2 linked regions of the Marinoscillum sp. 108 genome follow. The main gene of each other region encodes a partner of the protein of the gene in region 2 in a complex. Links are inferred from orthologs where the notes say so. Each region holds a gene or a part of one and is shown on either strand. Other genes may lie near its edges.

The links.
Region 1: dnaX (region 2) and GV030_RS11900 share a complex: the UniProt entries of both Bacillus subtilis proteins name them as parts of the DNA clamp loading complex. The link is inferred for Marinoscillum sp. 108 from one-to-one orthologs.

Annotation. Positions count from the first base shown.
Region 1 is NZ_LR734808.1:2,988,257-2,992,875, forward strand. The notes cover bases 1,540-4,305. They hold GV030_RS11900 (DNA polymerase III subunit delta), read right to left. Parts: upstream 3,602-4,305; coding sequence 2,477-3,601; downstream 1,540-2,476. Other genes in these bases: rimK (30S ribosomal protein S6--L-glutamate ligase), read right to left, coding at 1,540-2,046; GV030_RS11895 (RimK/LysX family protein), read right to left, coding at 2,043-2,477; GV030_RS11905 (GlmU family protein), read right to left, coding at 3,608-4,305. Also shown: GV030_RS11880 (peptidylprolyl isomerase), read right to left, coding at 1-194; hemC (hydroxymethylbilane synthase), read right to left, coding at 230-1,144; more of rimK, read right to left, coding at 1,144-1,539; more of GV030_RS11905, read right to left, coding at 4,306-4,619. UniProt on the Bacillus subtilis protein: DNA polymerase III is a complex, multichain enzyme responsible for most of the replicative synthesis in bacteria.
Region 2 is NZ_LR734817.1:509,423-515,134, forward strand. Bases 1,459-4,270 are described here. They hold dnaX (DNA polymerase III subunit gamma/tau), read right to left. Parts: upstream 3,515-4,270; coding sequence 2,402-3,514; downstream 1,459-2,401. Other genes in these bases: GV030_RS19690 (LytTR family DNA-binding domain-containing protein), read right to left, coding at 1,459-1,688; GV030_RS19695 (hypothetical protein), read right to left, coding at 1,809-2,339; GV030_RS19705 (hypothetical protein), read right to left, coding at 3,615-4,088; GV030_RS19710 (RNA polymerase sigma factor), read left to right, coding at 4,179-4,270. Outside these bases: GV030_RS19685 (DUF3857 and transglutaminase domain-containing protein), read left to right, coding at 1-1,312; more of GV030_RS19690, read right to left, coding at 1,317-1,458; more of GV030_RS19710, read left to right, coding at 4,271-4,775; GV030_RS19715 (hypothetical protein), read left to right, coding at 4,765-5,415; GV030_RS19720 (hypothetical protein), read left to right, coding at 5,442-5,712. UniProt on the Bacillus subtilis protein: Part of the beta sliding clamp loading complex, which hydrolyzes ATP to load the beta clamp onto primed DNA to form the DNA replication pre-initiation complex.

The DNA.
Region 1 (4,619 bases), on a different replicon or contig from region 2:
TGCCAAATGGTGCTGTCATACCTTCCGGCTTTGGCGAGTTCAATAAAGTTTTTCTTGTGCAAGGGTGTCTCGTCGTAGAGAATGGCCTTCATATCGCCATATTCTGTATGAATGGTAATCAGGTAATCTTTGTTTTTGTCACAGGCAGAAAGTGCTATGGCCAGAACAACGAACGCCAGAAGTAATTTTTTCATAATCGGGAGTTTAGATCAGTTTCAAAGATAAAAAATCAAAGTTGTTTACGTATTTCCGCGAGAATTTTATCTCCTCCGGCTTTTAGGATTTCTTCGGCGAGCTGATTGCCCAGAGTCATGGGGTTGGCCCCGCGGAGGGTTTTCACAATTCTCTGACCGCCATCCAGACTTACAATGCCCCCTGAGATGACCAGTTCGTCACCTGCCCAGTTGGCCAGAGCAAATACGGGGATGCTACACCCGCCCTCCAGTCGTGCCAGATAAGCTCGTTCTGCCAACAACCGGCTTTCAGTTGGCTGATGGTTGAGGACAGATCGGATGGCTTCCTTTTTCTCCGCCGAAAGAGATGAATGGGCCTCTATGGCAATGCTGCCCTGACCCACTGCCGGTATAAATTCATCCTGAGACAGTTCATGCCTGATCATAGGGTCGTAACCCATTCTGTGCACTCCGGCATAGGCCAGCACAAGTCCATCACAGAGCCCTGCTCTCATTTTTTCCAGTCGGGTCTGGAGATTTCCCCGGACATCCACAGTTTGCACATTTGGATAAAAATGCCTGAAAAGGGCTACCCTGCGGGTGGAGGAGGTACCCAAAATGAGTTGCTCGTTCTTTAGGTCAATGGGTTTTTCGGAGACAATCACGTCGTTGATCTTTTCGCGCTCACTGAACGCGATGATCTCAAATCCTGCCGGCAATCGGGACTGCATGTCCTTCGCACTGTGTACAGCTATGTCCACTTCTCCTGATGCGAGCTGCTCTTCCAGCTCTTCTGTAAAAACACCCTTGCTCCCTATTTTGGCAATGGAGACATCCAGTACTTTGTCACCTTTGGTTTCTCGAAGTACCAGCTCTGTGGGGTGCCCGGCCTGCTGTAGTTGTCGGGCCACATATTCTGCCTGCCAGAGGGCAAGCTTACTTTTTCGGGTTCCTATCCTGATGATTTCCACTAGGCGTTTTTCTTTCTTCCGCGTTTGTTTTGATAGTTGCGCTCCACAAACTCTATGATTTTGCCGGCAATGTCCTTTTCTGTGGCGGTTTCAATTCCTTCCAGACCGGGAGAGCTATTCACTTCCAGAATAAGCGGTCCTCTATCAGACTGGAGCATATCTACTCCGGCTATGTGAAGCCCCATAGCAGCCGCAGCTTTGATGGCGGCGGCTTTTTCAGACCTTTTCAGTCGGATGAGCTCGGCTGACCCACCTCTGTGGAGGTTGGACCTGAATTCTCCTTCTTTGCCGGTGCGCTTCATGGCCCCTACAACCTCCCCATCTACGATAAATGCCCGGATATCCGAAGCTTTGGCTTCTTTGATAAATTCCTGAACGATAATACGAGCTTTGAGACCATGAAAGGCCTCAATCACTGACTTGGCGGCTTTGATGGTTTCGGCCAGTACCACACCAAGACCCTGCGTGCCTTCCAGCAACTTGACGATGAGAGGCGCTCCTCCCAGGTTTTGGATGATTTGTTTCTCTTCTTTGGAGTAGTTGGTAAAGGCGGTCTTTGGCAGATCTAACCCCGCCGCAGCGAGCATTTGCAGGCTCCGGAGTTTGTCTCTAGAGCGCGTGATCGCTATCGACCGGTTCGCACTGAAGACATCCATCATTTCGAACTGACGGAGCACGGCGGTTCCGTAAAAGGTGACTGACGCTCCAATTCGGGGGATGACGGCATCATAATCGGTGAGCTTCTGCCCCTGATAATACATGGCCAGTGCATTTTGCTCGATCATGATGTCACACTGCAAATGGTCGATGACGTGTACTTCGTGACCTCTTTCTTCTCCAGCTTCCTTCAGTCTGCGGGTGGAATACAGATCCGATTTTCTGGAAAGTATCGCTAATTTCATTTTTGAGTTTTCTTTAAGTCAAAGGAAAGGTTTTTTTCGGATACATCTACGAGAAAGCGACCTTTCAAAAGCTTTCTTCCGAGTAGTACGGGGTTTTTCATGCGGCTCCTGTCGGTGAGTGAAAACTGCGCAGGATAGGCCTTGCCGAAAAGAACAATTTTTGTTTTGATTACATATCTCAGCTGAGCTACTCCGTTGGAGCTTCTGATCTTCTTTTGTGTATAGTCTGTGGTTTCGAACCGCTTGCTGATGGTGGTGCCATCCTGATCAATGGATACATGAAAACTAAGCACACCCTCTTTCACCGAAATTTTTTTACAATGAATAGAGGAAGTAAATGCTCCGGTATCAATTTTGGCTTTTACCCCTTCAATTCCAAGATCAGGAAAATCCACTATATCCGCTCTTCCAATGGTTTTTTTTGTTTTCACTAGGACCTAAGCAGTTTACTGCATTGCAATGAAAGGTTCATATACGTAATGCGCGGACTTGCGTTTCTCTGCAAATGGTTGAGGCTGTTGCTAATGTTTATATAGATGTTTTCTAAAACTTCTAGCGTGGCAAAGCCTCCAAATTTTTTAATGAACTCCCCTTCGGCTCCCTCGCGCTGGAGGAGCTGGTCATTGTCGGCTTTGGATAGGATGGCATCTCTGATCAGCGCGATGGCAAACTCCAGCTGATTTCGCTGCTGAGGCTTGGAGCTTTGCAGAAACGATTCCGTATTTTGGACCATGGCTGTGTAGTCTCCTTTCAGACAGATTTGCATCCAGTTTCTGAATGATTCGTAGGCGATGGAGCCGGCGTGCTCCAGCTCATAGAAAGCCTTGCCCATACTGCCGGATGCCAGGCGGGCGATCTTCTCGGCCACCTGCGGGTCTGCTCCACGCTGGCTGATGAGGTGCTCAGCAATGACTGACTCCTGAAAAGGGGCTACATTAAAAATCTGCGTTCGGGATTTGATGGTGGCGAGCAATGTATCGTAAGCGTAGCTCACCAGTAGATAGATCGTTTGGGTGGGAGGCTCTTCCAGTACCTTCAGGATGCCATTGGCAGCTGCCGGGTGCATGTATTCCGGATACCAGATGATCAGGATCTTAAAGTCCCCCTCAAAAGACTTCATGCTCACTGTCTTGATGATATTGCGGCTGTCTTCTTTAGAAATGAGGACGTTTTTATTCTCATACCCATTATAGGTGACCCAGTCCTCAATGTCCCCGTAGGGTTGCTCGTGTGCAAAGGTTCGCCATTTTTTCAGGGTGTCGCTTTGCAGTTTGTCATATTCTGTGGCCTTGGATGCCGAAGGTTTGGGGTAGATATAATGAACATCCGGGTGAATCAGCCGCTCCATTTTGTGGCAGTTGGGACATGCCCCACAGGCATCCTGCTCCTGCTTATTTTCACATAGGAGGTAGGAAGCAAAGGCCAATGCCATGGAGAGGCCACCGCCGCCCACCGGACCATTGAAAAGCTGGGCGTGCGCAATGTGATTGTTTTTGTAGGAGGCCACGAGTGACTCTTTCAAACTTTCCAAACCCGGGATATCCGCAAACCGCATATGCAATTAATTTTTTTCCCAAACCCGATACTGAGCAGAGGCCTCAAAGATATGATTTAGGATGTTTTTATCCTGTTCGGTTAGTTCTAAATTTCTTCTTTTCATTACCACTTGCGCAGTGATGAAAGCTTTGCGTGGCTGGTGGGTCACAAAACCTTTTGCTCCGCCCCAGGAGAAAGAAGGGATGATGTTACGCGGGAACCCCTCACCAAAAATGTTGGCCGCTACACCTACTGTAGTGCCGGTGTTGAATAGGGTGCCAATGGCCGTTTTACTGTGGTCACCCATGATCAACCCACAAAACTGGAGGTCAGTGTGAACGAACCGCCCGGAGGCAAAGTCCCACATGCGCACAGGATCATAGTTATTTTTGAGGTTGGAGTTGTTGGTGGCAGCTCCCAGATTACACCACTCACCCAGCACGGAGTTGCCAAGAAAGCCGTCATGCCCTTTATTGCTTCGGCCCCAGAAGACGCTGTTGGAAATTTCACCGCCCATTTTGCACTGGGGTCCGGCGGAGGTATCCCCCCGCAGTTTGCTGCCCATGGCCACTATGCTGCCTTCCCCCATTCCAAAAGGTCCCCGAATGATAGCCCCTTCCTGTACCTCACTGTTTCGACCCAGGTAAATAGGGCCATTTTCTGCATTGAGAATAGCCGCTCGGACCTGGGCACCTTCCTCCAGAAAGATATCTGACCCGTAAGTCATGGTATGCGCATCTGTGATGGGCTGGCTCGTTCTTCCTTTGGTGATGAGTTCAAAATCTTTTCTGATCTCTGCTCCATTGAGCTGAAAGATGTGCCAGGTATAGGAAATCTGGTCATAAGATTCCTCAAAGGAAACCGGCTGATAGTCGGTATGTAAAAGGGGATTGTGTTTGCCCCGAGCTGCAAGGGGGTGCTCTCCGTGCCGGAGCACCTGGCCAGGTTTCAATGTTTTGACGGCTTGTATGAGGGAGTCATCGGGCAAAAGGCCGTTAACAATCCAGAGGGTATTCTCCTCAGCGGTCAGCGTGGTA
Region 2 (5,712 bases):
CTTCGGCTCTGTCAAGTACAATGATTTTGTGCATGAATTTACCAAGAAAAACATCCCCGCCTTTAAAGATGAAACATTCATCTCCTCCACCGATGATTACATCATCAAAATGGACTTTCAATTGACACAGGTCAATAACCCAAACGGCCTCAAAACTGAGATCATAACCACCTGGCCCAAACTCATTGAAGAGCTCAATGACCATGAAAATTTTGGGAAATACATTAAAAAGGCACAGAAATTCTCAGAAAAGACCATCCTTCCTTCTCTCAACCTCAGTAACAAAACTCAAACAGAGAAGGCTGGCCTACTAGTTGATTACGTTAAAAACGACTTCTCCTGGGATAGGTATTATGCGAAGTATGCCAACCAGTCAGTCAAAGAGTTTTATGCCGCAAAACAAGGAAATGCAGCCGAAATCAACCTGTTTACTATCGGGCTGTTGAATGCTGCCGGTATAAAGGCCAAACCCGTATTAATAAGTACACGAGATCATGGAAAAATCACCATGGATTACCCTTTTAGTCACTTTTTCAATTATGTAGTGATCATTATTGAGCTGGAATCCGGTAAAATCCTAACAGATGCCACGGAGCCGCTATTAACTTTTGATAGATTACCACCTTTTTGCTTCAATGATAATGGACTCATAATAGACGAGGCTGGAGTTGGATGGGTTGGGTTAGAGTCACCTAAAGCTTCCCTGAATAATTATACGATCTCTCAAAAACCAGACCCCGATTCATTGAAATCAACCATTCTCGTAAGCAGCCAGATGACAGAGTTCGAAGGGCTAAAAATGCATAAGAATTATGGCACTGATGATAGGCTATTGACCGAATCGTTGGAAAAAGGTGAATACCTTGACGTTCACAAAGTCTCCTTCCCAGGAAGAAGTCAGAATAGTCAGTATTCATTTGCTTTTACAGGCGCGTGCCAACTAGAGCGGGTAGATGGGAAATTTTTGATTAGTCCTTTTCTTAACTTACCCATTGACGAAAACCCTCTCAAATACCCATCGAGAACGTATCCCGTAGACTTCACTTATAAAACCACAGATCACTATCAGAGCATCATTGAAATACCAGAGGGTTATCGAGTAACCTATCTTCCTTCCAACCAAAATATTGATGATCACCTAATGACAATCAAGTATAACATCATTTCTACCGATAAGTCACTCACCGTAGACGGACAAATAGAATACAAAAAAGCCGTTTACAGTTCTGGTGAGTACTTACGTATCAAGAATCGTCTGGACACCATCGTTAAAACATTCAACGATCAGATAGTGCTTGAAAAAATAGATTGACGCTTTATGCCTCCACCTCTAACAGATGAGCACGTACCTTATTCACGGCCATATTAAACTCTTCCTCTTGTGGTGGCTTGGAAATAAAGGCTACTGCGTCCAATTCAAGAGCCTGGGACTGAAAAAGTGGGTTTCCTGAAATCACAATGATTTTGGGCGGCTTCACCAGGGTACTCATAATATCGATGCCATTAAACTCAGGCATTTCAATATCCAAAAACAGAATATCCGGCCGATCCAAAATGATACCTGCTGCCCCTTCTATCGGGGATTCATAAGTGTTCACCAATTCCAGATCATCGATCTTGGAGGCTAGTTTTTGTACCATTAAGATAGAGGTAGGATCATCATCAATGGCAATAGCTCTTAGTTTCATAGTGTGGTTATTATGGTTGTTCAGACAAATGACCAATAAACTAAGGTAAATAAAAAGTTAATATCGGTGAACCCAGAAAAAAGGTCGGTGAACAGATATACACACCGAATCAATAGCCAATTAATATTCGAAATCCAGGCCAAGTCGGTCCTTAAGCTCTCTCAATACCGGGTTTTGCTGAGCCATGTATTCAAATTTCTCTTTGGAGGTATAGAGGTTACGGGTAGACTCCTGCTCGGTAACTTCCTTTTCTATCTGCACAAAGGTGTTGTCCAGCGTTTTTCTAAGGTGCTGGATAAGATCCTGCTCAAACTTATCTAGAATGCTGATCTCCAGTTGACTTTCCATAAACAGTGTTACCTGAGTATCGCCGGTCTTCTCCAGTCGCCGGTCCAGCACCAGCTTCTCAGTGTCCGAAGCACCCGCCTCCAGCCTCCTCTTTCTGAAGGCCTTCCATGCATCGATCACCTGGCTTTCGTCAAATGGCGTGCTGCGCTCTTCCAGTAGTGGTTTTTTCACTTCCTCCTCCTGCACCACTGGGGTCTTGGGTCTCAGCAGACTTGGGGTTTCCTTTTTAGCAGGATCCTTTAGGGCTGTAGGAATTTTAATTTTGGGGGTTTGGGGAACAACTCTCGCAGAAGGAGTAGCCACCGGATGTTCTTTCGTAGGTAGAGCAGGAGACGGCTTCTTCTCAGAAGGCTGCCTGGTTTCCTCTAGGCTGTCACTGCTTTTTTTTTTACCCCGTTCTCTGCGCTGAGTTTGATAGCCCGGTTCAGCTGAGAAAGCTTCATCAGGCAAAGTTCAATATGCAATCGCTGATTCTTACTTTGTTTGTAGTTCAGGTCCACCTGATTCATCAGGTTAAGCCCAGTGAGTAAATAAGAAGTACTCAGTGCATTGGCTTGCTCCTGGTATTTTCCTTTGAGATTTTCCGGCACCTCCATCAGCTTGAGAGTCTCAGGATTTTTACAGACCAGCAGGTTTCGGAAGTGTTCTTCCAGACCAATCAGGAAATTATGACCATCAAATCCATTTCTCAGGATATCATCATACAGCAGCAACGCCCCGGAGAGGTCTTCTGCCTGAAAGAAGTCTGCCAGCTTAAAGTAATAATCGTAATCTAGGATGTGCAGATTCTTGATTGCATTTTGATAAGTCACCTTATTATCTGAAGAAAAGGTAACTATGAGGTCGAAGATGGACAGTGCGTCACGCATTGCTCCATCTGCTTTCTGAGCAATCAGATGCAGTGCCTCAGGTTCGGCATCCACGCCTTCCTTTTCAGCGATCTGCTGAAGCTGCACCACCATGTCATTGATCTCTATCCTATTGAAGTCATAAATCTGACACCTGGATAGGATGGTAGGGATGACTTTATGCTTTTCTGTAGTGGCTAGTATGAAAATGGCATACGAAGGAGGCTCCTCCAGAGTCTTCAAAAAAGCATTGAAGGCCTGAGTAGAGAGCATGTGCACCTCATCTATGATGTACACCTTAAATTTCCCCTGCTGCGGTGGGTAGCGTACCTGATCGATCAGGTTTCTGATGTCGTCCACAGAGTTATTAGAGGCCGCATCCAGTTCGTAAATATTGAAATTGTTGGTGGCTGCGTCACCCGATTCTGCTTCGAAACCATTGACCATACGCGCCAAAATACGCGCACAAGTAGTTTTACCCACTCCTCTGGGGCCACAAAAAAGCAAGGCCTGCGCCAGGTGATCATTGTCGATGGCATTCTTAAGTGTGGTAGTGATATGGCCCTGGCCCACTACCTCCTCAAACCCTAACGGGCGATACTTCCTGGCCGATACAACGAAACTTTCCACAGCGGAAAATTAAGACAATTGGGTAGAACTCCGGCAAGAATCAAGATGAAACTTTGAACAAAATGAGCGATCCTACAAGATGACCAGGAAAGGCCCCTGCTTAGTCGTATCGCTCAAAATAATAGTTGGGTAAATCCATGTAGCCAAACGAGATGACCATGCGGTCCGCTCCTATGCTGAGGTACCCTTTCTCACCATCCATAAAAATAATGGGTACAAGCCTGCCATTCGGACTTTGTGGATCCACCGGCTCCAGAGCAAGCTGATATTGCGTGCCATTGGTTTTCGAATCCCGGTAAATTACCTTGCTGGCCACGTCTACCTTCCAGATGACTTCCCCCGGATTGAAATTCTTTATCAGGGATTTATCACTGACAAACAGTGTGGTGTATCGCAGTGACCATTCGCCCTCCATCAGCGCATTCAGTGCGGGGATGGACAGGCCATCACTATCAAGTTCCCATTCGCGTGCATCGAAAGTAGTGGAATCTTTAAACTCTTCCCGGCTACAGGAGCAGAGCACGCAAACCAGAATAAAGGCCCATGAAGAGGTTTTGAATAAAATATTCACCATTGTAATGACGATACGTAAAGAAAAGAAGTTTAATTCACTATATTTTTTTAATAGCCACGCAACCTCGAAGCAACTATCCGCATCTACCCAATGAACACCAACCTAACCATGTTGCGAATCGATAAATCCAACTCTGAGCAAAAGTTACTGCATGACTGCAAGAAAGGCAGACCCAGTGCGCAAAAAGAGTTGTATGACCGATTTGCGTCCAGAATGTTGGGGGTATGTATCCGATACATTCACGACAGAGAAGAAGCAGAGCATGTAATGATTGGTGGAATGGTGAAAGTGTTTGACAAATTGGAACAATATCAGGGTGAAGGTAGCCTGGAAGGCTGGGTACGGCGCATCATGGTGAATGAAAGTCTGATGTATATCAGAAAACACAAAAACATGTCGCTGGAAGTGGAGGTGGAAAAAGCAGAATCTGAACCGGACTATTCCACGCTGGAAAATAGCCTGGAAGCCGCAGATCTCATGGCACTGATAGCAGAGCTCCCGGTGGGCTATCGCACAGTGTTTAACCTCTATGCCATAGAAGGATATAATCATAAGGAAATAGCCGAAACGCTGGGAATCAATGAAAATACTTCGAAATCTCAGCTCAGTAGAGCACGAAAATATTTACAAAACCGCCTGGCAACGATCCAGGAGAAGGAATTAAAACAAGATGGCAATGGCAAATAATTTGGACAGACTATTCAGGGAGAACATTGATCAGTTCGAGGTGACACCTCAGGCCTCCAGCTGGGAGCAGGTGCAAGGCCAGATTGCAGGTAAAAAAGGATTTTGGGTTACCCCCATGAAAATAGCCGCGGCCATAGTGGTCCTCCTTGCAGCTACCATAGTGGTAATCAATCTTTCAGAAAAAGAACAACAGGGGGACTACCTCTCGGCGATCGATCATCCTGAGTATCAGGATCGATATTCTTTTCGGCTGGAGCTGCCTTCTGTGAATCTTGAAAATACTGTAGCTCCAGTGGTAGCCACTCAACCAAAAATTAAGGCCCAGAAGGCTTCACAGACGATCACGGAAAAAGCTGATTTTGAAGAAATCACTTATGAAGCCATCTCGGTAGCTTCTCTTAAAAACTTCCAATTGGAGGCAGAATTGCCGGTGAGGAATCAGCTCAAAATCCCAGGACTACCCAAACAGGAAACTCCTGCGGTGAAAATCACCTACATAGCTACCCATCAGCCTCAAACTGACAGCCTAAAGGTGAACAAGTTCAATACATTGATCGCGTATTTTTCCAATGATGTATCTCCTACCGAGATCCTGGCAGATATAAGAGAGGTGAAGGACAATTTATTTAGCAAAAACTAAGTCAAAAACTCAAAATAAAAGAAACGATGAAAAAGGCAATACTGGCAATGACGGCACTCCTGCTGCTCATGCATCCGGAAAGAGGAAGGGCTTCTACAGGAGATACTGTAGTCATAGAGCTCAACAACAAAAGCAAGATTCTTGTCTACACCGAAGATCGTGTGGCGCTCAAAGACCTGGAGCAATACGACCTCAACAAGATGATCAAAGACCTGAATTCAGCACTGAGGTCCAGCAAAATAGAGAAAATAGAACTGCAGGATGACAATGGCAAAAAATACCTCAAGGACACCACGA